DNA from 3 places in the Paenibacillus allorhizosphaerae genome. Region 3 is predicted to be linked to each of the others. Evidence: riboswitches for the same ligand, from Rfam matches in the RefSeq annotation. Region 3 holds a riboswitch; each other region holds the start of a gene.
The links. A riboswitch is a leader RNA that binds a small molecule or an ion and turns the genes downstream of it on or off. The one in region 3 is predicted to bind cobalamin.
Positions count from the first base shown of each region.

Region 1: linked by a shared signal. The riboswitch ahead of ACFQI7_RS16635 (S-layer homology domain-containing protein) and the one ahead of ACFQI7_RS18235 (ABC transporter substrate-binding protein) in region 3 are both predicted to bind cobalamin.
Region 2: linked by a shared signal. The riboswitch ahead of ACFQI7_RS18740 (ribonucleoside-diphosphate reductase subunit alpha) and the one ahead of ACFQI7_RS18235 (ABC transporter substrate-binding protein) in region 3 are both predicted to bind cobalamin.

Region 1 is NZ_JBHSRV010000004.1:71,220-78,434, reverse strand. Features, by position in the region: gene ACFQI7_RS16655 (helix-turn-helix transcriptional regulator) at 1-83, shown strand, start outside; gene ACFQI7_RS16650 (DinB family protein) at 152-709, shown strand; gene ACFQI7_RS16645 (ferritin-like domain-containing protein) at 731-1,276, opposite strand; gene ACFQI7_RS16640 (YrdB family protein) at 1,543-1,881, shown strand; cobalamin riboswitch at 1,953-2,141, shown strand; gene ACFQI7_RS16635 (S-layer homology domain-containing protein) at 2,374-6,381, shown strand; gene ACFQI7_RS16630 (DUF4430 domain-containing protein) at 6,533-7,215, shown strand, end outside.
Region 2 is NZ_JBHSRV010000004.1:526,907-534,121, reverse strand. Features, by position in the region: gene ACFQI7_RS18745 (ribonucleotide-diphosphate reductase subunit beta) at 1-954, opposite strand, end outside; gene ACFQI7_RS18740 (ribonucleoside-diphosphate reductase subunit alpha) at 1,463-3,688, opposite strand; cobalamin riboswitch at 3,812-4,013, opposite strand; gene ACFQI7_RS18735 (DUF2203 domain-containing protein) at 4,323-4,727, shown strand; gene ACFQI7_RS18730 (copper resistance CopC/CopD family protein) at 4,830-6,518, shown strand; gene ACFQI7_RS18725 (putative bifunctional diguanylate cyclase/phosphodiesterase) at 6,659-7,215, shown strand, end outside.
Region 3 is NZ_JBHSRV010000004.1:411,101-418,315, reverse strand. Features, by position in the region: gene cysK (cysteine synthase A) at 1-542, shown strand, start outside; gene ACFQI7_RS18260 (hypothetical protein) at 709-987, shown strand; gene ACFQI7_RS18255 (Lrp/AsnC family transcriptional regulator) at 1,141-1,632, shown strand; gene ACFQI7_RS18250 (aminotransferase class I/II-fold pyridoxal phosphate-dependent enzyme) at 1,649-2,848, shown strand; gene ACFQI7_RS18245 (aspartyl-phosphate phosphatase Spo0E family protein) at 2,989-3,258, shown strand; gene ACFQI7_RS18240 (type 2 periplasmic-binding domain-containing protein) at 3,372-3,893, shown strand; cobalamin riboswitch at 3,938-4,143, shown strand; gene ACFQI7_RS18235 (ABC transporter substrate-binding protein) at 4,366-5,385, shown strand; gene ACFQI7_RS18230 (FecCD family ABC transporter permease) at 5,387-6,430, shown strand; gene ACFQI7_RS18225 (ABC transporter ATP-binding protein) at 6,475-7,215, shown strand, end outside.

The DNA of each region.
Region 1 (7,215 bases), 340 kb from region 3:
GGAGTCATGCGGTCGTGCTCGAACCGGAAGCGATGCGCACACGGATCAGGCAAGAAATTGAAAGGATGCTGTTAAGCTACTGACATACTGCTGTCAGTAGCTTTTTGGTATCGTATAGACAGATTCCATATCAAAGGAGCTGTTCTAGTAAATGAACACGAAAGAGACATTGAACCGTTTTGAAAACTTGGTCCGGCAATATATTCGCGGATTGGAGCCGCTGACGATAGAGCAGCTTACGAGAAAACCATCCGACGACGAATGGTCGTTAGGTCAAATGTACCTTCATTTGATTCAGGGGACGCTATATTTGCATTTGCGAAATATCGAGGCTTGCCGGGAGCAGGCTGCGGAAACCGGTGGTACGGAAAGAAAAACGGAGGCAGGCCGCCTGGTGTTTGCGCAAGGCAGCTTTCCTGGGATCCGCATTCAAGTGCCGGCCACGCCGGAATATACGCCCGCGCAGCCGGAAAGCAAGGAACAGCTGGTTGCGGGACTGAACGATGTGGTGCGGCGCATGCAGGAAGTGGAGCCCGCGCTTGCGGATATGCAGGAGAGCGGCACGAAGGCTCATCCGAGATTCGGCGACCTGAACGCGGTCGAGTGGTTTCAGTTGGTCGAGATGCACTACCGGCACCATCTGCTTCAAAAGGCGCGGTTGGAGCAATTTGTTGGTTTAAGCAGCCTGCCAGGCGAATCATCCAAGTGATATGTCGATTGGAAATATTTTTTATTTCTTCCGACTCAGGTCCAAATATAAAATGTAGTTGTACTTCGTAGCGTGTTTGATTTCGTCGGTTATAATCTCGAATACCATGTCACGGTAATAGCGGTTGGGCAGACCTGCGCGGATATCGCGATATTTCTCGACTGCGGCCAGCTCGCCGAACAGCGCTTTTTTCACGCCGTCAATGTATGAAGCCGGTTTCTCGAATGAAGTGCTTTCGAGTGCCGTAATCGTTTGGCCGGTCAAGTTTTGATAAATGGTTCTAAACATGTTGTTATGCTTCCGCTCGTCGTCCCGTATGCTTTCGATGATTTTCTTTTCTTCCTGCGTAGGAGCGATGGAAATCAGATAGTCATAAAATAATTCGTCTTCCCGTTCGCCCTGGACCGATTGTTTGATTAAGGCAAGCGCTTCTTGCAAAGATTTGTACGATTCAGGTTGAGCCTCGTTCCGGTATCCATAGTAATCCATGTCCGAAAACATAGCTCCGGTACTTGCAGGGGGGTAGGCATAAGGCACCCAAGGTTGATAAAAAGGATATTGAAGCACGCTATTCCCTCCGAACGATAGTAAATGATGAACGCAAATCCGTGATAATATATGAGAGTTTCGTTGGAAGGGCAACATGTCTAGAAAATAAAAGCCCAAAAAAGAGGGGACCGCCCCTCTTTTTGCTTTTTTTTTAAAGCGGCTTCGGGTACGGAGCGGGAACGCCATTCGATCCCAAATAAATTTGCTTTAAATCAAAAGCCGGAACTGTTTGGATTTCATCGCGTATGCGATAATCAAAAAAACGGATGGAGCGTGAATAACGATTGGAGATTGTAAAAGGCGCAAATTTGTTATTACGGTTTGTTTTGGAGTTATGCGCGCTGACTGCGCTCGGGTATTGGGGCTTTCGAACCGGAAACGGCTGGATTTTGAAAATCGCTCTAGGCATAGGAGCCCCGCTGCTTGCTGCGATCATATGGGGGCTGTTCGTATCTCCCAAAGCGACATATGATGTGGGCAACCTGGGGCGTTTGGTATTTGAGATCTTGGTTTTTGGATCGGCCGCCATTTCATTGTACTATTTCGGACAAGCCCGGCTATCGGTTATTTTTGTCATTACGGCTGTAAACAGCCGGGTGCTGATCGTCGTGTTCAAGCAATAGCCGGCGAGGCGTCTGCTTTTCTTGTAGACGAGCGTAAGCCGTCATGATAAGATAATGAAGTCATTTTCATAGTTTTAAAAAAGAGAACGGGTGGCGAGCTTGGAAGCTCGTCATAATAGGGAAACCGGTGAAAATCCGGTACGGTCGCGCCACTGTAAGCGAGGAGCCCCCGCAAGAGCCACTGTTTCGCAAGAAATGGGAAGGAAGCGGGCCAGCGTCGATGCGCAAGTCAGGAGACCTGCCTGTTCGTTAACACCCCAGGAACCTACGCGATATAGGGAGGTGTGAGATCGGCGGCTGTACCGGCTATGCTCTGGCTGCAGAAACATCGTTTTCTGCATCGGCGGCTTCGGTTTTTCGTTTCGGCATCCTATCCATACGATCGCAGGCATCTTCCATTCGGGGAGGTGCCTTTTTTGGCTTGTTCCCGGCTTAAGCAACGGTTCTATGAAAATGGGCAGTTCAGAGAGAAGAGAGGGAGAAGCGAGAACAATGGGCAAAATTAGTGCATGGAAACGTCCGTTTTATCTGCTGGTCATCGGCCTGCTGCTGTTTGCGCAGCTCGTTAGCGGCATCGGCGGCTTCGCCGGTGTTGCAGCTGCGAACGCGCTCCAGACCGATACGGGATCCGGCGAGGAGACCCGGATAATAACGGTTTCGCAAGCAATTGAGGAAGCGTCCGCGTGGGTTGCGAATCATTGGGACGTGAATAATACAGAACTGAGAGACTGGTATGTTTATACGCTTCATGCGGCAGGCAAGACGGTGCCGTCAACGGATGAGTATTTGAGTGAAGCCAAGAAGCAAGCAGCGAGGCTCGAGGTTCAAGCGAAAGTAACCGACTACGTCACATTGGCGCTAGGTGTCAAGGCGGCGGGAGGGGATCCCGTTTCTTTCGGAGGGATCAATCTCATCGAGCGGATTTACAATCATCCGCAGCTCGAAATGCAGGGAATTAACGGGGTGATTTATGCCCTTCTTGCATTGAATAACGGATCGTACCAGGTTCCGGTGAACGCAACCTGGACGCAGGATAAGCTGGTCAGCCGACTGTTGAGCAGTCAAATTCCGGATCAGGGCTGGGCACTGGACAATAGCAAGTCCGATCTGGATTTGACCGGTGCGGCGCTATGGGCGCTTGCTCCATACAAGGATCGTTCTGACGTGAAAGCGTCTGTATCGAAAGCAACGGCTTGGATCGCATCGATACAGTCGGGGAACGGCGACTTAAATTCGGAAAGCGGCATTGCCAACAGCAATACATTGGCTTATGTAATTTTAGGACTTTCCGCGCAGCAAATCGACGGAAGAACGGGAAGTTTTGATAAAATTTACGGGAATCTGCTGACCGCATTGTTCCGTAATTTTAACGCGGACGGCGGGTTTGCAGTTACAAACGGAACGTCGTCTGACAAATCTGCGACGTATCAGGGGCTGCTTGCCCTGCTTGCTTTCAATACGCTAACCGGCGGGCAAGGCGGGGAGTATGAAGTTCCCCTGCCTTCGGAAGGCAATCCGCAGCCGAAAGCATCGGTATATGTCCATATTGAACATAAGGACACGACGCTTGCGGAAGGGGATCTATCGGCCGAAACACCGCTCGAAGCGCTGCAGCTGCTGGCTGCTCAGAACAATCTCCCTGTCGAGACTTCAGACGGTTTCTTCTTCGACGTAACGAAGATCGGAACCGTATCGAAGTACGTATACGGCAGTTCATATGATTATTGGGCTTTCAATATTAAACGGGACGGAAAATGGACCAACGATTATCTTTGGAAGGACGTTAAGCTGCAAGACGGTGACGAGCTTGCCATCTTCTACGGGCCTTACGATGCTTTCAAAATGCTCGCAGACATTTCATTGGCACCCGAGGAACCTGTTGCAGGCGAACCGTTCCGCGTAAAAGTAACGCAGATCGAAAATTTATACAGTTCCCCGGCGGTCTCCGTCGCTGCTGCAGTGTATGTGCAGGTCGGAGAGCAGAAAGTATGGACGGGCGCGCAGGGCATCGCCGAATTCCCGAACGGGTATACGGCGGCGGACCAGCGGATTGTCGTTACCGGACCGCTCGTTAACGGCTATCCTACCGTGCTTCGCGGGGTCAAACGCTTAACTGCGAACGATAATCCGGGACCCGTTCCGGGAGGACCGGTGCCCCCGTCAAGAACGATTACGATCAGCGTGGCGGGCGATGATAAGCTTGGAACGATCTTGTCTTCACAGTCGCTTGACTGGCAGAGCGGAGATACGGCATTTTCCGTCCTCATTCGCGCCTTGGGGGCGGGTCGGGTACAATCGAAGGGCAGCGGCTCCAGCGCCTACGTAAGCGGAATCGACGGTTTGCGCGAATTCGATAAAGGATCGAAGAGCGGCTGGATGTACGCGGTCAATTGCTCGTTCCCGACGACAAGCGCCGGCGGCTACAAAATCAATATCGGGGACCGCGTCGACTGGCGTTATACGAAGAACGGCGGCGATGACGTGAAAGCGGCGCTGACCGAATCGTGCACGCCTCCTCCGGGTGCGGGCAATATTCAGACGAGCCCGAATGCCGCGAGCGAGCTTGAGAGCAACCTGGCTCTGATTCCGATCGGTTACGCCAACACGAGTCCGGTAGATCCGAAGGTTCAAACGGTACGTGTGCTGAACGGCAATCAAAAAATGACGGACGCAGAGAAACAAAAATTAAGGCAAACGCTGGCAGCCAACAAGGTGGCGTTGGAACGGTCCGCTTCTGCGCGGGACGCCGTCGATCTCACCGATGAGAAAGAAGAAGTAAGGCTGCGCATTCCGGAAAAAGCTTTGCAGGAAGACAAACAGCTGTCGATTCAGGAGCTGGATAACGCCGGTGGGCGCGAGGAACTGATCTCTTCGATCTACGAGCTCGGTCCAACCGGAACAACATTCGATTACCCTGTCTATATATCGATCCGAACGTCGCTGGACGCGGATGATCTTACGCAGCTGGCGATGGTGTGGCTGAACGAGCAGACGTCGCAGTGGATTCCGATTCCGGCCGTGATCGATTCCAAGACCGGCGTTATCACAGGTACAGTCGATCATTTTACGAAATTCGCCGTTATCGATAAAAGCATGCTTGTGCAGCAACAACCCGCCGACGATGTGAGCAAGGCGATCGAGAAAGCGGTCAAGTATGTGCAAAGCCATACGGAGCTATCCGATTGGGAAGCGTACGCGCTGGCGACGGCAGGGGTTCAAGTCCCGCCCGCTTACATTGCTTCTGCAGAAAGCATGTTGGAAGAGAAAAAAGGCATTGTACGGAACGTGACCGATTACGAACGGCTGGCCATCGGGGTCAAAGCGGCCGGCGGCGATCCGGAACGCATTGCAGGCTATAACCTGATCGAGGCGATTGCAAATAACCAACGCATGACGGCGCAAGGAACGAACGGTCCGATATTTGCGCTTACGGTATTAGGTTCGGGCCAATACCGCGTATCGGCAGATGCGCTTTGGAACGAGGACAAATTGATCCGCTGGCTGCTGCAAGCGCAAAATAGCGACGGCGGCTGGCCTTTGGACCGCGGGGACGCGTCGAACCTCGACTTGACGGGAATGGCGCTTGCGGCGCTCGCGCCTTATCGGGACAACGCCGAAGTCAAGTCCGCTATCGGCAAAGCGCTCGCCTGGCTGTCCAGCGAGCAGCAGGCAAACGGCGGTTTCCGTCTCGGCGGGCAAGAAAACAGCGAAAGCGCGGCGCAAGTGCTGCTGGCGCTCGTCCGTCTCGGCATTCATGCGGATGATCCGCGATTTGTAAAATCGGGTCGTACGGTCGTGACGGAGCTGCTCAGCTATCAGCAGGAAGACGGCGGCTTTGCCCATACGAAGGGCGAACCGTCGGGCAGCATCGCGACGGAACAGGCGCTGCTCAGCTTGGCGGCTTACCAAGCAGCCAAACCGGCTGCTGCGCGTTCGGTTTCCGAACCCGTATTCGCGGATGCGGCCGACATCTCTCCTTGGGCTGCCGAATATGCGAAGAAGGCCGTCCGCTACGGACTGATGGAAGGGGTCAGCGACAAGGAACTGCGGTTTGCTCCGCAGGAGAAGCTGACGCGCGCCCAGTTCGTTGCCATGACGCTGAGACTGATGGGCACCGCTCCAACCGCCGATGTGAAGACTGCGTTCAAAGACGTGGAGCCGGGCAGTTGGTATGCCGGCTATGTGGCGAAAGCGGCGGAGCTCGGCATTGCCAGCGGCATCTCCGAAGAAGCGTTCGATCCGAACCGGAGCATGACGCGGCAAGATATGGCGCTCGTGCTGTCCAGAGCGTTCCGGATGCCCGAGACGGCGGCCGGAAAGTCCGATCCTTTCACTGATCTCAACGAGGCGTACGAAATGGCGGTTCCGGCGATCCGCAGCGTGTTCGAGAGCGGCTACATGGAAGGTGACGACCAGGGCCGGTTCCAGCCTGCGGCGACGGTGACCCGGGAGATGGCGGCGGCGGTCATGGTTCGCGTGTATGAGAAAAGACTTAAATGATCTGTTTTTTGCGGAGGGCACCGAAGGTGCTCTTCGCTCCATTTCATCAATATAATAGGTTTGTTCAAAAGGGTTCATTGGCAAAACAACAATGGTATCGTTAACTGTCAGCTAATGGGCTTAGGCCATCATTTTCGAAGGAGGGATTCCTTTGCGTCGAACGCTGTACGGCAAAACTTGGCTTCCAGGAGCTTTGATCGTGTTGATGGTTTCCCTGAGTGCATGTACTACCGGCGGCTCTACTGACCCGTTGGAGCAGCGGGGGATATCGGCCCATGCGATGACAGGGGCATCCTCCGGAACCGGACAGGCGGTTAGCGAGAACAACAGCGTAATGAGCCCGGGGGTGTCGCCCGTACGCCAGGGGATAACGGGCGCACCGGACAGTGCAGCTGAAACGGTCAACGCTTCGAAGCCGGGCGAATTGCAGGCTTCCCAGGCGCAGCCGACGGCGCCGTCGTCGCCCCTGCAGAACGGCGTCGCTAAGCACGAAGTAGGGACGGTGTCGGGCACGCCGTCGACAGACTCGTCCACTCCGCCGGCTTCGGCTTCCGGTGCATCGCGGACCGATGCGCAGGGGGCATCGTCTTCCAGCTCAGCGACGACACCGGCGCAAGCGGCATCGAGCTCAGCGTCGACCGGCACAGCGCAACCGGAAGCCCCGGATGCAAGCGTATCGCCGCCGGCTTCCGCATCACAGGCCGGCACCGCCTCGTCGCCTGCCGCTTCGGCAACGGAGCCCGCAACGACGAGCCCAGGCGCTGCCGAAGCGCCGCAGTCGCCGCCGGCTCAGAACGCGCCCGCACCTGCTTCCGGACAAGACGCCAAATCGAC
Region 2 (7,215 bases), 120 kb from region 3:
ATTGCTGAAGCTCTCCACCCATTTCATCGGATGGTCGATGATTTCGGGATATAATATTTCCAGGCCCAGCTTTTTCAACCGCTCGTTGGAGAGGTACTTGATATATTGGTCAATGATGTCGTTGCTGAGACCGTGAATGTTGTTGTCGGTAATGTATTGTCCCCATTCGATTTCGTGCTGAACGGCGGTACGCATCATGCCGCGAAGCTCCTCGATCAGCTCGTCGGTGAATATTTCCGGATTTTCCTTGCGGATTTCGCGGAAAATGTTTTGGAACAATGCGAGATGCGTCAATTCGTCACGCTGAATGTATTTGATTTCCGAGACGGTGCCGAGCATTTTTCCTTGACGGCCGAGCGCGTAGAAGAAGCTGAAACCGCTATAGAAGTAGATGCCTTCCAAAATGTAATTCGCCATAATCGTGCGCATCAAATTCGCGGTCGACGGGTCTTCGATGAACCGTTCATACAGATCGGTAATGAACCGGTTGCGGCGAAGCAGATGCTTGTCCTCGCGCCATTGGTTGTAAATTTCGTCGCGCACCTCCGCGGAGCATACGCTGTCGAGGATGTAAGAGTAGCTTTGGCTGTGCACCGCTTCCTGGAACGTCTGCACGGTCAAGCACAGGTTAACCTCCGGTGCCGTAATGTACTCGTTGATGTTCGGCAGGTTGGCCGTTTGCAGCGAGTCGAGGAAGATCAGAAACGAGATGATTTTATCGTAGCTTTGCCGCTCGATCGGCGAAAGGAATTTGTAATCCTTCGCGTCCTGGGCCAGCGGAATTTCTTCCGGAATCCAGAAGTTGTTCATCATCGTGCGGTACATTTTGGTCGCCCAGTCGTACTTCACGTTATTCAGCTCGATCAGATTCGTCGTATTGCCGCCGATCATGCGGCGCTTGCCCCAATCCCGGTCGCCGTTTTCGTTGAACAGTTTTTTCTTTTGCAGTTCCATGGTTTTTTCGCTCCCCCTAAATCCCCCTCCCGAGGGGGACCCCAGAGGGCGGCTGCCCCCCGGACCCCCGCTCGGCGGAGAGTGGTACTTGTGTGCTTGTGGCTCGCGTCGGCCTGAAGCGCGTTTGCCCTGTAGGGCAAACGGCGCTTCAGGCACGCTATACGTTGGTGCGGCGGAAAGCCGGCAGGTTGGTGCAGTTTTGGCGTAGCGTTGGTGCGGGGGCGCGCTTTCGCAGCAGAGGTTCCTAGGCTTTTGCCAAGGAACCTCTGCTGCACGCTTTACTGCGCAAGCCCCTCGCGCGCGGTAGGCGGAAATGCGCTTCGCTGTTTCCGCCGTCCGCACGTGGTGCAAAAACGTAAGCGGGCAGAGGGGGGAAATGCGCTTCGCTGTTTCCCTCCTGCCCGGCGGCATCGTGCAACTGCGGGAGCCCCCGCGCAATTAGTGCAAAAGCGTGAGCGGGCGGGGGAAGGAAAATGCGCTTCGCTGTTTTCCACCCCGCCCATGCGCATTAAGCGCTGCAGCTGACGCAATCTTCGATTTCGAGGCTCTTGTTGCGGCAGTAGTAGACGGTTTTCAGGCCGTTTTTCCAGGCCGCCATGTAGAGCTCGAGGAATTCGCGCGCGGACATCTCCGGCGTGATATATAGATTGAACGATTGCGACTGGTCGATGTGGCGCTGCCGGACACCGGCGGCGCGGATGCTCCAGAGCTGGTCGATCCGGTGCGCTTCCTTGTAGAACCACATCGTCTCGGCGTTCAAGTTCGGCGCGGTTTGCGGGATGACCGCATTTTTCTTCTCCTCGACGAAAAACTTGTTGAAGATCGGATCGATGCCCGCGGTGGAACCGGCGATGAGCGAAGTGGACGCGGTGGGCGCGACGGCGAACATCCAGCCGTTGCGCACTCCGTGCTTGGCTACTTGCTCTTGAAGCTCCTGCCACTCGGGGCTGTCGTAGCCGCGATCTTCGAAATACGCGCCGCTTTGCCATTCGCTGCCCTCGAAGGCAGGATAGGCGCCTTTTTCTTTGGCGATTTCCATCGATGCCTTGATCGCGTAGAAGTTCATCCACTCGTAAATTTCGTCCGCTTTGGCAAGATGCTCGTCGGATTCCCACTGAATTTGGAGCTGCGCCAGCATTTGGTGGTAACCGCTGGAGCCGAGGCCGACGGCACGGTATTTTTTATTTGTAATTTCCGCCTGCGGAATCGGATAGTAGTTCAGGTCGATGACGTTGTCCATCATCCGCATTTGCGTCGTGACGACGCGCTCGACGTCTTCTTTCGTATAGACGCGTCCCAGGTTGGTCGACGACAGGTTGCAGACGACGAAGTCGCCGCTTTTCACTTGCGATGTGATGATCCCGTCTTCATGCTGGGTTTGGATCAGTTCGGTCGGGCTCATGTTTTGGCAAATTTCGGTGCACAGGTTGGAGCAGTAGATCATGCCTTTATGTTTGTTCGGGTTGGCGCGGTTTACCGTATCGCGGAAGAAGACGAACGGCGTTCCGGTCTCGAAAGAGCTCGTCAGGATGCGCTTCATAATATCGATGGCCGGCACTTCTTCCTTGGAAATGCTGTCGTCGTTCACGCAATCCAAGTAGCGGCTTTCCCATTCATCGCCCCACGAATCCTCGATGGAATACCCTTTTGCTTTGCGTACCTCGTGCGGGTCCAGCAAGTACCAGCTGCCGCGTTCTTCGACGGTTTTCATGAACAGGTCGGGAATGCACACGCCCGGGAATATATCATGCGCCTTCATCCGATCGTCGCCGTTGTTCGTCCGCAGGTTCAGGAAGTCGAGAATATCTTTGTGCCATACGTCCAGGTATACCGCGACGGCGCCGGAACGTACGCCCAGCTGGTCGACGGCGACCGCCGTATTATTGTAGTTTTTGATCCACGGGACGACACCGCCTGCGACGCCTTTGTATCCGCGGATGTTGGAGCCCCGGCTGCGCACTTTGCCGACATAAATGCCCATGCCGCCGCCATGCTTGGATACTTGGGCGAAGCTTTGATCGACATTGTAAATGCCCCACAGGTTGTCCGGCACCGTATCGATGAAGCAGCTGGACAACTGATGCAGCGGCTTGCGCGCATTGGCGAGCGTCGGTGTAGCGACCGTCATCTCCAGCTGGCTCAGCACATCGTAGAATTGTTTGGCCCAACGCAGCTTGTCCGCTTCTTTCATGGCCAAATGCATCGCTACGCCCATGAACAGCTCCTGCGGCAGTTCCAGTACTTCCTTGTCCAGCCCTTTGATCAAATAGCGGTCGGCGAGCGTCTTCAATCCGATGTAGTTCAGCAGGTAGTCGCGTTCCGGTTTGATGTAATTGCCGAGCTCCATAATTTCATCGCGGCTGTAATGCTCCAGTATGTAAGCGCCGTACCGTCCCGCATCGGTCAAGTATGTAATTAAAGAGTACAGGTCGCCGTAACCGAAATGACCGTATTTGCGGTTCAGACGGGCTTCTTTATATAGATCGTAAGTGAGAAGTTTGGCTGCGACGTATTGCCAGTTCGGCTGCTCGACGCTCGTTTTCTCTACGGCGACCTGGATTAACAGACGCTGAATTTCTTGGGTCGAAATTCCGTTGCGGAACAAGGGCAGCAGCGCCGTCTCCAGCTCCAGCGGATCGCACTCCGGGTACGATTCGCAGGCGAAATCGATCACTTTTTTCATTTTGGAAAACACGAGTTCTTCCTTCGTGCCGTCTCTTTTTACAATAATCATGCGCGTTCACTCCTTAGCATATATGCACTAAAAAAATGAAAAACATGCTCCGCCGTCCCAAGGCAGATGCATGCTGAAATAAAGCGTTGTTCTTGCGACACATCCCTATCTGCCGTAGGGGCTTGCGTGCCGTAGACAAAGGCAGGTATCCTGGCTTCGAAGTACAGCGCTCGCGGCGGCCTTCCCGATCCGTGCGGATCAGTGGCGAAATTTGCCGAAAGCCTCTTCGTTACAGTGGCGGGACCGCTCCGGAATCAAACCGGCTTCCCTTTTCAATCTTCCACAACATATCGTGGTGAAAGATACCTCAATCTACAATATGTAGTTTTTGTGAGTGCTAAAATGAATTTTACCTATCGGCTCTTCATCTGTCAATCTATTAATTTTTTTCGACAATGGGAGGAAAATAGAGTCGCCCGGAGAAGGGGGACCCGCGGGTTTGGTTCGTACGTCCAAAATATGCTACATTATAGAAAGCTGCGGCATGAGCGCTTTAAAACAGCCCGAACAGAGGAACGCAAGTCGTTTGCGATCATGCTGCACAAGAGCCATGTCATTGGATTGATGGACTGCAGAATGCAACAAGCTATGTCGTTTGGATTAACAATTGTTCTTAGGCCATGGAGGGAGAACCGTGAAAAAATATTTTACACCGGAAGAGGCGAACGCATTGCTGCCCGCCGTTATCCTCGATCTCGACAGGCTGCAAAGCATAAGCAGGCGCCTTGAAGTGAAGTTTGCTCAACTGCAGGCGCTAAAGGCGCATGTTCGCAAGTACGGCAAGCCGGAAGGCGAGGACCCTTTCTTTTCCATCGAGTGCGAGCTGGAAATGATGCAGCTTGAGGCCGATGCCGGTTTCCGCAGCTTGCAGATGAAGGGGGCTCAGCTCAAAGACCTCGATACCGGTTTGGTTGACTTTCCTGCGATGATCGACGGGATCGAAGTGCTATTATGCTGGAAGCTCGGGGAAGAACGAATCGAGTATTATCACGGGCTGGACGACGGGTTTATCGGCCGGAAGCGGCTCTCGCAGGAGTAAGTTGATCGAATCTTGTCGATTAGCAGGAGATTAGCTCAGATGGTTATATTTTTCTTCCTGTTAGCCGGCTGTTTTTCGTCGGACGTGATGACTAGGAGGTTTATGAAATTGCTGCACCGCATCAGAAGGCTGGGGCTCCTGCCTGGAGGGGCTTCTTTGTACCGTCTTTCCACAGGTACTTTTATTTTTGTTTTTTTGATAAGCATGCTGTTTGCCGTCCTTGGCGCCCGCGAAGCAAGCGCTCACGCAAGCCTCATTGAATCGGCTCCCGCCGCTAACTCGTCTTTGACGCAGTCGCCGGAAAAAGTCACGCTGACCTTCAATGAACGTCTGGAAGAAGGGCTGTATTATTTGCGTGTATTCGATGCCGAGAAACGCAAAGTGACGGACCGCAGCGCGGTCATGAACGCATCGAAGACCGTTCTTTCGCTGGATCTGCCGAAGCTGGAGAAAGGCACGTACCTTGTAACGTACCATGTAATTTCGGCGGACGGGCATCCGGTGGACGGCACCTACCTGTTTGCGGTAGGACAAAGCCTCGACAACATCTCCGGGGGAACCGCACCGCAGACGGGCCACCTGCAAGGACATGGCGGTCTGATTGACCGGTTTACGCTGGGAGACGGGCTGCGGTTCGCTTCGCGCATCGCTTTTTATATGACAATGCTCGCTTTTACGGGATGGCTGCTATGGATGCGATGGTTCGGCAGCGGAACAGCGGAGCCGGTACGCGCAAGGCTGAGGCTTTGGGGCGAACGCATTCAGCAATCTTATTTGATCGTTTATATTTTGTTCATGTGGGCTCATCTGTGGCAGCTTGTCGGCGACGGCGGGGCCCAGGAACTGCTGCGGCTGTTCACGGCGACCGGAATCGGCTATGCCTGGATCGGAGGCTTGTTGCTCGCCCTGCTGTCTTTCGTGATGCTGTATCGCAGCGCCTTGCTGGATTATGCATGGGTTGCGCTTGTATGGGGAGCGAAAAGTTTCCTCGGCCACGCCGCCGCCTTTGAGCCGAAGAGCGAGACGATTTTGCTTGACTGGCTTCACTTGGCTGCAGCTTCCGTATGGGTCGGCGGTTTGCTGTTCATGCTCGTATTGTGGTCAAGCGCAAGGGAAGAAGCAAAACGGTTGTACGGCTCGTTTTCGCTGGCTGCGCTGCTCGCTATGTTGCTGCTGATCGTGTCCGGCGTCATGTCCGTATTTATATTCCTTCCGGATATCGCTTATATTACGGAAACCGCATGGGGCAAATATTTGCTGGTCAAGTCGGGGCTTGTGCTGCTTGTCGTCATTACCGCGACGCTCATTCGGCTTGGTTACCGGCGCAGGAAGGAAGCATCGGTCGGCTTGCTTGTCCGGACGGATGCAGTACTGATGACGCTAATCGTTGCGATCGTAGGCATATTCACCTACTTGACGCCGCTCCCGGCCAACGAGCCTTTGAATTGGCATGTCATGGGAGAAAAAATTCATATGACGGCGCAGATCAGTCCCGCGGCCCCCGGCGTAAACGATTTTACGGTCAAAGTATGGCTCCCGGATTCACTCGGGAAACCGAAGCAAATCATTTATAAATTGCAGGAACAGAAGAGCGCGGACATCGCGCCGATCGAGGTGCCGCTGGAACCGTTTGAGGATCAAAGCTTCGACGAATCGTACGGGATGAAAAAATATAGCTACAAAGCACGCGGCCCCTATATCCCGTATCCCGGCTATTGGAATTTGGAGATTCGGGTCATGAACTCCGCCGACGACGAGACCGTCTACGAAAAGACCATACGCGTGTACTAAGCGGCATCTGATGTATAGTCCCGGGGGACCGTCATTATCGGTCATGAAATATAGGCCTAAATAACCACATTTTTCTTGTACATTTGGTTCCTCCGTTTTACAATAAAGCTAACACCTTATACAGGAAGCAGAGGAGCATCATGGTGAACAAGAAGGTTTCCGCAGGAACGGCTTCGACTCGCGGACGTTATGTACAGGCCAAGATTTTACAGCATGTTTCCGAGCTGCGGTTATGGTCGGTTTTGGCCGGTGTGGAAATGTTCATGCTTACTGCAAGGGAAGCGTTCGGCTACCGCAACGATGCTGCGGAATATATCAGCACGTCGATGATCGTCTTGCTATCGGTCCCCCTGCTGTACATTGTTTTTATGAGGCGAAACGGAAAACCGGCCAAAGTCATCGGACAAGTTTTGGCGTTGATTTCCGGGCTGGAGCTGCTGGAGTACGGCGTCCGCCTGGTACTTCGTCTGCCGACGAACTGGTCCGGCGAGCTTCTGAGTTGGGCCGGAACGGCGGCGCTGCTGGTGCCGCTGCTTTATTTTGTCATCGTGGATATTCGCCACCGCGAATTTACGGAGCGCCAGCTTACGTACATGGCATATCACGACGTGCTGACCGGTCTGCCGAACCGTCAAATGTTTCAGAAATCGTTAAGCTTGTCCATTCGCGGGTCGAAAGCCTCCAAGTGCATGTTTGC
Region 3 (7,215 bases):
CGATCCGCAAGGCGATCGAGCTGCGCGATCGGACGCCGAACAGCTTCATTCCGCAGCAGTTCGAGAATAAGGCTAACCCCGATATTCACCGGGTGACGACGGCGGTTGAAATTATCGAGCAGATGGAAGGCAAGCTCGATGCGTTCGTCGCTTCTTCCGGCACAGGCGGAACGATCACGGGAACCGGCGAGGTGCTTCGGGAGAAGCTGCCGGGCATCGAGATTTATGTCGTGGAACCGAAAGGTTCGCCGGTACTATCGGGAGGGCAGCCGGGACCGCATAAGCTGGTCGGCACAAGCCCCGGCTTCGTGCCTGCCATTCTCAATACGAGCGTCTACGACGAAATCGTCCAGGTGTCCGATGAAGACGCTCTGAAGACAACGCGGGACTTGGCCAGGCTGGAAGGGATGCTGGTCGGCCCTTCGGCCGGAGCTTCGGTGTGGACGGGACTGCAAGTGGCGCACAAGCTCGGCAAGGGCAAGCGGGTACTGTGCATCGCGCCGGATACGGGCGAGCGGTACCTCAGTATGGATATATTTTGAAATCATGCAATGGAACTGCATACGAATGAATGAGAGGTGTTTGTCTACGGGACAAACACCTTTTTTATTCCCGGAATAAACGAAATAAGTATTGAATAAATATACATAAATGTGTATAATAATTACAGGATGATGTTTATCATTTCTGTTCGAAGGGAGAACGGGTATGAAAATCGCACTGCATAATGAGCTTCCGGCAGAATCGCAATTCAGGCAACTGGCGGATTCCATCGCCGATTCCGCCGCGGCGGGGCCGCTCGTGTACGAAGTGTGCTCGCAAAGCCGCCGCGTCATCGCCGCATACGATGAAGATGATCGTCTCGTGGCGATCGGCCGGCTGGTGGAAGGAATCAACAGCGAGCCGCAATTCGAGTTTACGGTGTTGCCGTCGTACCGGGAGCGGGAAATCGAAAATTATATGCGCAAGCTGCTGATGTTTGAATGAACGATGCGGAAATCTTTGCTGAACATAGATGAATCGCCTAACCTCCATGCCTGCATGGGGGTTGCTTGCTGTAAGCAGTCGACAATTCCCTTTGCCAAATACAGCCCGTTGGGTGTAATATGAAAAAATAAGCTTTGGAGGAGGACCCAAACCATGGAACAATTTAAGATGAAAATCGTCGAGCTTCTCAAAGAGGATGCGCGACGTTCTCCGGCCCTTATCGCGACCATGCTTGGTGCGTCGGAGGCGGAAGTGGCGGAGGCGATCCGGGAGCTGGAAGAAGCGCACGTCATCGTTAAATACGCCACGGTGGTCAATTGGGCGAAGGTCGACAACGAGAAAGTGACCGCCCTTATCGAGGTGCAAATTACGCCGGAGCGCGGACGCGGCTTTGATGCGATCGCAGAGCGTATTTATTTATATCCGGAAGTGAAGTCCGTTTATTTGATGTCGGGAGCGTACGACCTGCTCGTGGAGATTGAAGGAAAGACGCTGAAAGAAGTGGCGTCCTTCGTGTCCAACAAATTGTCCCCGATCGATCGGGTGCTCTCCACGAAGACGCATTTTATTTTGAAAAAATATAAGCAGGACGGAATTACCTTCGAAGACCATGAGGATGACCGCCGCCTGCTAATCTCACCGTAAAGGACGCTGAGGAACAATGATAGAGCATAAACAGGATCAAGCGCAAAAAGACACTTCCATGAGCCGTTATTTGGCGCCGTTGGTACGCGAAATCGAGCCCTCGGGCATTCGGAAGTTTTTTGATCTGGTGAGCGGCAGTAAAGACATCATTTCCCTCGGCGTCGGTGAACCGGATTTCAGTACGCCATGGCATGTGCGCGAAGCTTGCGTGTATTCGCTGGAGCGCGGCAATACGAAGTATACGCCGAATGCGGGATTGCCTGAGCTGCGGGAGGCGATTGCGGAATATTTGTACGATTCGTTCCAACTGCTTTATGAACCATCCGATGAGGTGCTCGTCACCGTAGGAGGCAGTGAGGCGATCGATTTGGCGCTGCGGGCGCTCGTGTCGCCAGGGGACGAAATTTTGATTCCGGAGCCGTGCTACATTTCCTACAACCCGATCGCCAAGATCGGCGGCGGGATTCCCGTCGGCATCGAAACGTTCGCCAAAGACCAGTTCAAGCTGACGGCCGAGTCGCTCAAGGCGGCCATTACGCCGCGATCCAAGCTGCTTATCCTCTGTTACCCGAGCAATCCGACCGGGGGCATCATGACTTACGAGGACTGGCTGCCGATCGCCAAAGTAGTGGAAGAGAACGATTTGATCGTTATCTCCGATGAAATTTATGCCGAATTAACGTATGAACAAAAGCATGTCAGCTTCGCGGCGATGCCCGGCATGCGTGACAGAACGATTCTGGTGAGCGGCTTTTCCAAAGCGTTCGCGATGACCGGCTGGCGTATGGGCTACGCTTGCGGACACCGGGATCTAATCTCGGCTATGCTCAAAATTCATCAATACACGGTGATGTGCGCACCTTCGATGGGTCAGGTCGCCGCGCTGGAGGCGCTCAAGAACGGAATGGAAGAGAAAGACCGGATGGTCGAGTCGTATAACCAGCGCCGTCGTTTGGTCGTGCAGGGATTCCGCCAGATCGGGTTGGAGTGCCACGAGCCGCAGGGTGCGTTCTATGCGTTCCCGTCGATCCAGTCGACGGGTCTTAGTTCGGAAGAATTTGCGCAGCGGCTGCTGTTTGAGGCTAAAGTCGCAGCGGTGCCGGGTCAAGTGTTCGGTCTGGGCGGCGAAGGCTTTTTGCGTTGTTCGTACGCCTATTCCGTAAATCAGCTGACGGAAGCGATCGAACGTATAGGAAAGTTTATCCAAAAACTGTAAATTCGACATCAAACGTCAAAATAAGTCATTTTCAATCGATTCCAAAACTGGTATCTTTATAGTAGAGAAGTTTCATATATTTATAGTTTATGGAACTGTTCTTACATAGGACTAAAGATATGTAGTGGGAGGGATGAACAATGGCTTTTCCGGAATATCAACTTCGCCGGTACTTGCATTTCGGCTGGATTCGTGAGAACGATCAAAAGGCTAAGTGGTTTTTTGGAGAAAAAAAACAGGCCTCATCTGCATTATCTTTAGAAGAGGATATTTACCGGCTGCGTATCGAACTGGAGAAACTCGTGCAAAGCGGCAACAGCCTCACATCTGCTCAGGTCGTCGAGATCAGCATGGAGCTTGACAAAAAAATTAATGAATACATGAATCAAAACCAGAGAGGCCGAACGTAATCGGCTTCTTTTTTTGTCATAAACTTTTTTGAAAACGGAAGCTTGTTTATGGTAAGATGAAGCAATAGAAAGCTGGGTCACAGCGGCCGGCGAAGAAGGGACAGAGAGGCCTCATGAAACGGAAATTGCTGATCGCTCTGCTGCTGCTTTTTGTACTGGCGGGCTGCGGCGGGGGGCCGAAGGCGGATGTGTCGATATTTTTAATGTCCGCAAACGGAGTGCCTAATGAAGTGGCGGATAAGCTGGGACAGTCGCTCCAATCCAAGCTCGGCACGGCTCCGACGGTGAAAGTGCTGACGACGCCGATCTTTTCGGCAGAGAAATTAATGGTGGAGATCGCTGCAGCGGAGAACGGCATTATCATTATTCCCACGCAACAGTTCAAAGCGCTTGGACAGCAAGGCGGCTATGTTCCGCTGGACGATCTGGCGAAAGCGGAAGATTTCCCCGATGGCGTGCTGGAGATTACGGAGAACGGAAAGTCGGAAAAGCATTTATACGGCATTCCGATGGACAAGACGAAATGGTTTACGGAATTAAATTTTAACGGCAAAGACCTGTACGCCTTCATCCCTGCGAATGCGCCGAATATGGAACAGTCGAAACAGGTGATGAAGCAAATCGCGCAGAAATAAACATGCCCGGGGGATACGGACGCGAAAGCGGACGACCCGGATAAATTGAATAGAGCTGTTCGGGTGCCCCGGCTTGAAACGTTAAGCTGCGGGTTAAAAGGGAAGCCGGTGCGAATCCGGCGCGGTCCCGCCACTGTCAATGGATTCAAAGCTCCACGCTAAGCCACTGTTCATACGGACGGGAAGGCGGAGCCCAGCGGACATTCCGTCATCCATGAGCCAGGAAACCTGCCTGAACGGTAAATAAAGTTGTATCCTTTCGAGGAAAAGGAGCAGAATGCACAGCCTGCCGGCTGCGGCCATACCGATGATCTACGGTGAACGGTCGCCGCAAGCGAAGTGACTATAGTGCCCCCTGCTGCCGTACTTGCGGAGCCGGGGGCTTTTTTAATGAAGGATTGACTTCGAAAGGGCTTCGACTCGGAAGCTGTACGGATCGTTATCATTCGAGTACTTATGGGAGATGAGTTGGATGTGGGGAAATAGCAAGAGCAAGATGAAGCGGTCGATTGCGGTCGTATCGCTATCGATCACGCTTGCGGCGGCGATCGTCGGCTGCGGAAGCAAGGACAAGCTGCCAGGGCAAGGAGAACTCGTCAGTCCTCCGAAAGCAAGCGGGGGCGATGCACAGGCGGGGAATGCCGCCAAAAAGACGGCGTATCCGCTCAAGGTCAAGGATGCGACGGGGAAAGAATTCGTATTTACGAAGGCGCCCGAACGCATCGCGTCGGTTTCTCCTGCGGAGACGGAGACGCTGTTTGCGCTTGGCCTTGGCGATAAAGTCGTCGGCGTATCCGATTTTTGCGATTATCCGGCGGAAGCGAAGTCGAAGCCGAAGCTCGGGAGCATCGTCAAGCCGAACGAAGAGGCGCTGATCGCCTCCGGGGCCGATCTTGTCGTGACCGGGGTATCGATGCAATTGCCAGCCGTGGAGAAACTGCGCGGGCTGAAAGTAAACTTGTTTAAGTTGGAACCGAAGACGATCGACGATGTCATCAGCAATATTCGTATGATGGGTCAAATCTTTGACCGCCAAGAACAGGCCGAGAAGCTGGCCGCCTCGATGGAAGCGGACCGCAAGAAGGTGACGGATGCCGTCAAAGACTTAACGCCGGAGCAGAAGAAAAAAGTATTTATCGAGTTTTCTCCGGGATGGACGGTCGGAAAAGGCGAGTTCATCGACGAGCTGATCACGGTATCGGGCGGTGTGAACGTGGCATCTGGCGAGAAGGGTTACGTGATGATCAGCGAAGAAAAAATTATTGCGGCGAACCCGCAAGTCATTTTGTATCCGAAAAATTTGATCGACGACCAATCGAAAAAAACGATCGATCAGATCATTCGCGAGCGCAGCGGCTGGCATAAGATCGAAGCGGTAAAAACGAACAAGCTCGCAGGCGTAGACAAAGATACGATGAGCCGGCCGGGCCCGAGGATTACCGAGGCGCTCGTAGAGTTTGCCAAAGGAATTTACCCGGAACGGGTGAAATAACATGAAGCGGAAACTGTGGATTTGGGGCGGGGCATCATTCGCCCTGCTTTTGCTGTCCGCAACTGCGGCTTTGTCCATCGGCGCGGTGCCGATTCCATTGATTCACGTTTGGAAAATTATGCTGCATCCAGTCCCCGGACTCGGCGATTGGATCGCGGCCGACTGGAATGTTTCGTCGGAGCAAATCATTTGGCGGGTCCGTCTGCCTCGCGTTGCGCTCGGGATGCTGGTAGGTGCGGCGCTTGGGGTTGCCGGTGCGGCCTTTCAGGGCGTGCTCCGCAACCCGCTCGCAGATCCGTATACGCTCGGCGTATCGTCGGGAGCGTCGGTGGGTGCCGCCTTTCTCATCTTGTTTGGGCTGCAGTACGCTTTGTTCGGTCAATGGACCGTTCCGATCATTGCCTTTATTACTGGCATGCTTTCGCTTGGAACCGTGCTTCTGTTGGCGCGGACCGACGGCAAGCTGCGGATAGAGACGGTCATTTTGTCCGGCGTCGTCATGCAGGCTTTTCTGGGCGCCCTCGTCTCTCTGATGGTGGCGATGTCCAAGCAAGTCATCAACGAAATTATTTTTTGGCTGATGGGAAGCCTGGCGCTCCGCGGGTGGTCGTATTCGCTTGTGCTGCTGCCTTACCTCGCGGTCGGCGCCGCGATTTTGCTCGGGTACGGCCGGGCGATGAACCTGTTTGCGCTCGGGGAAAAGCAGGCGGCGCATCTTGGCGTGGGCGTCGAGCGGACCAAGCTGATCGTGCTGCTCGTATCGACCTTGATAACGGCGGCCGCCGTGTCCGTATCCGGCGTGATTGCTTTCGTCGGTCTGTTGATCCCGCATTTGCTCCGACTGATGGTCGGGCCGGATTATCGCCTGCTGTTGCCGCTCTCGTTGATCGGCGGCGCAATTTATGTGCTGTGGGCCGATACGATTGCCCGCACGCTGCTCAGCCCGACGGAGCTTCCGCTCGGGATCGTGACGGCGTTCATGGGCGCCCCGTTTTTTGCCTACTTGCTGCGCCGAAATAAGCGCGGGATGACATCGTCCGGTTGATGACGGCATGAGCATTGGTGAAACGACGTGAAAGGGGGGCGCGATTGGTGAAAGTCGAAGTGGAGCAGCTGAACAAATTGTTCGGCTCCCGGCAAGTGCTGGACAATATCAGCTTTCGTGTAGAGCCGGGGGAATGGTTCTGCATTCTCGGCCCGAACGGCAGCGGCAAATCGACATTGCTGCATACGATCTCGGGGGTGGAGCGTCCGACATCCGGTCAAGTCCGCCTGGACGATCGGCCGGTACAGCGAATTCACAGGAAAACGCTCGCGAAGTCGCTGGCTGTGCTGCACCAGGATGCGCTTCCGCCGCTCGGATTTACGGTCCGCGAGGTGATCGAGATGGGACGGTACCCGTTCCAGAACTGGCTCGGGAATGAATCGGGAGAGGCCGACACGCAGCTGGTAGAGCATATTTTGGATTGGCTGAAGCTGCGTCCGCTGGAAGGGCGGACCGTAGATGAGCTCAGCGGAGGGGAACGGCAGCGGGTAGCGCTTGGCAAGGCGATGGCGCAAGAGCCAAAGCTGCTGCTGCTCGATGAGCCGACGACGTTTCTGGATATCGGGTACCAGGTGGACATGATGGACCGGATTCGAAAGTGGCAGCAGGAATGCGGGCTGACCGTCATCTCCGTACTGCATGACTTGAACTTGGCGGCGCAGTATTGCGACCGGTTGATGCTGCTGCACAGCGGGCACATCGTTGGAATCGGCAAACCGGAAGACGTGATGGAAGCGGGGCTGCTGGAGCGCGTGTACGGCACGCGTCCTTATGTGATGGCGCAT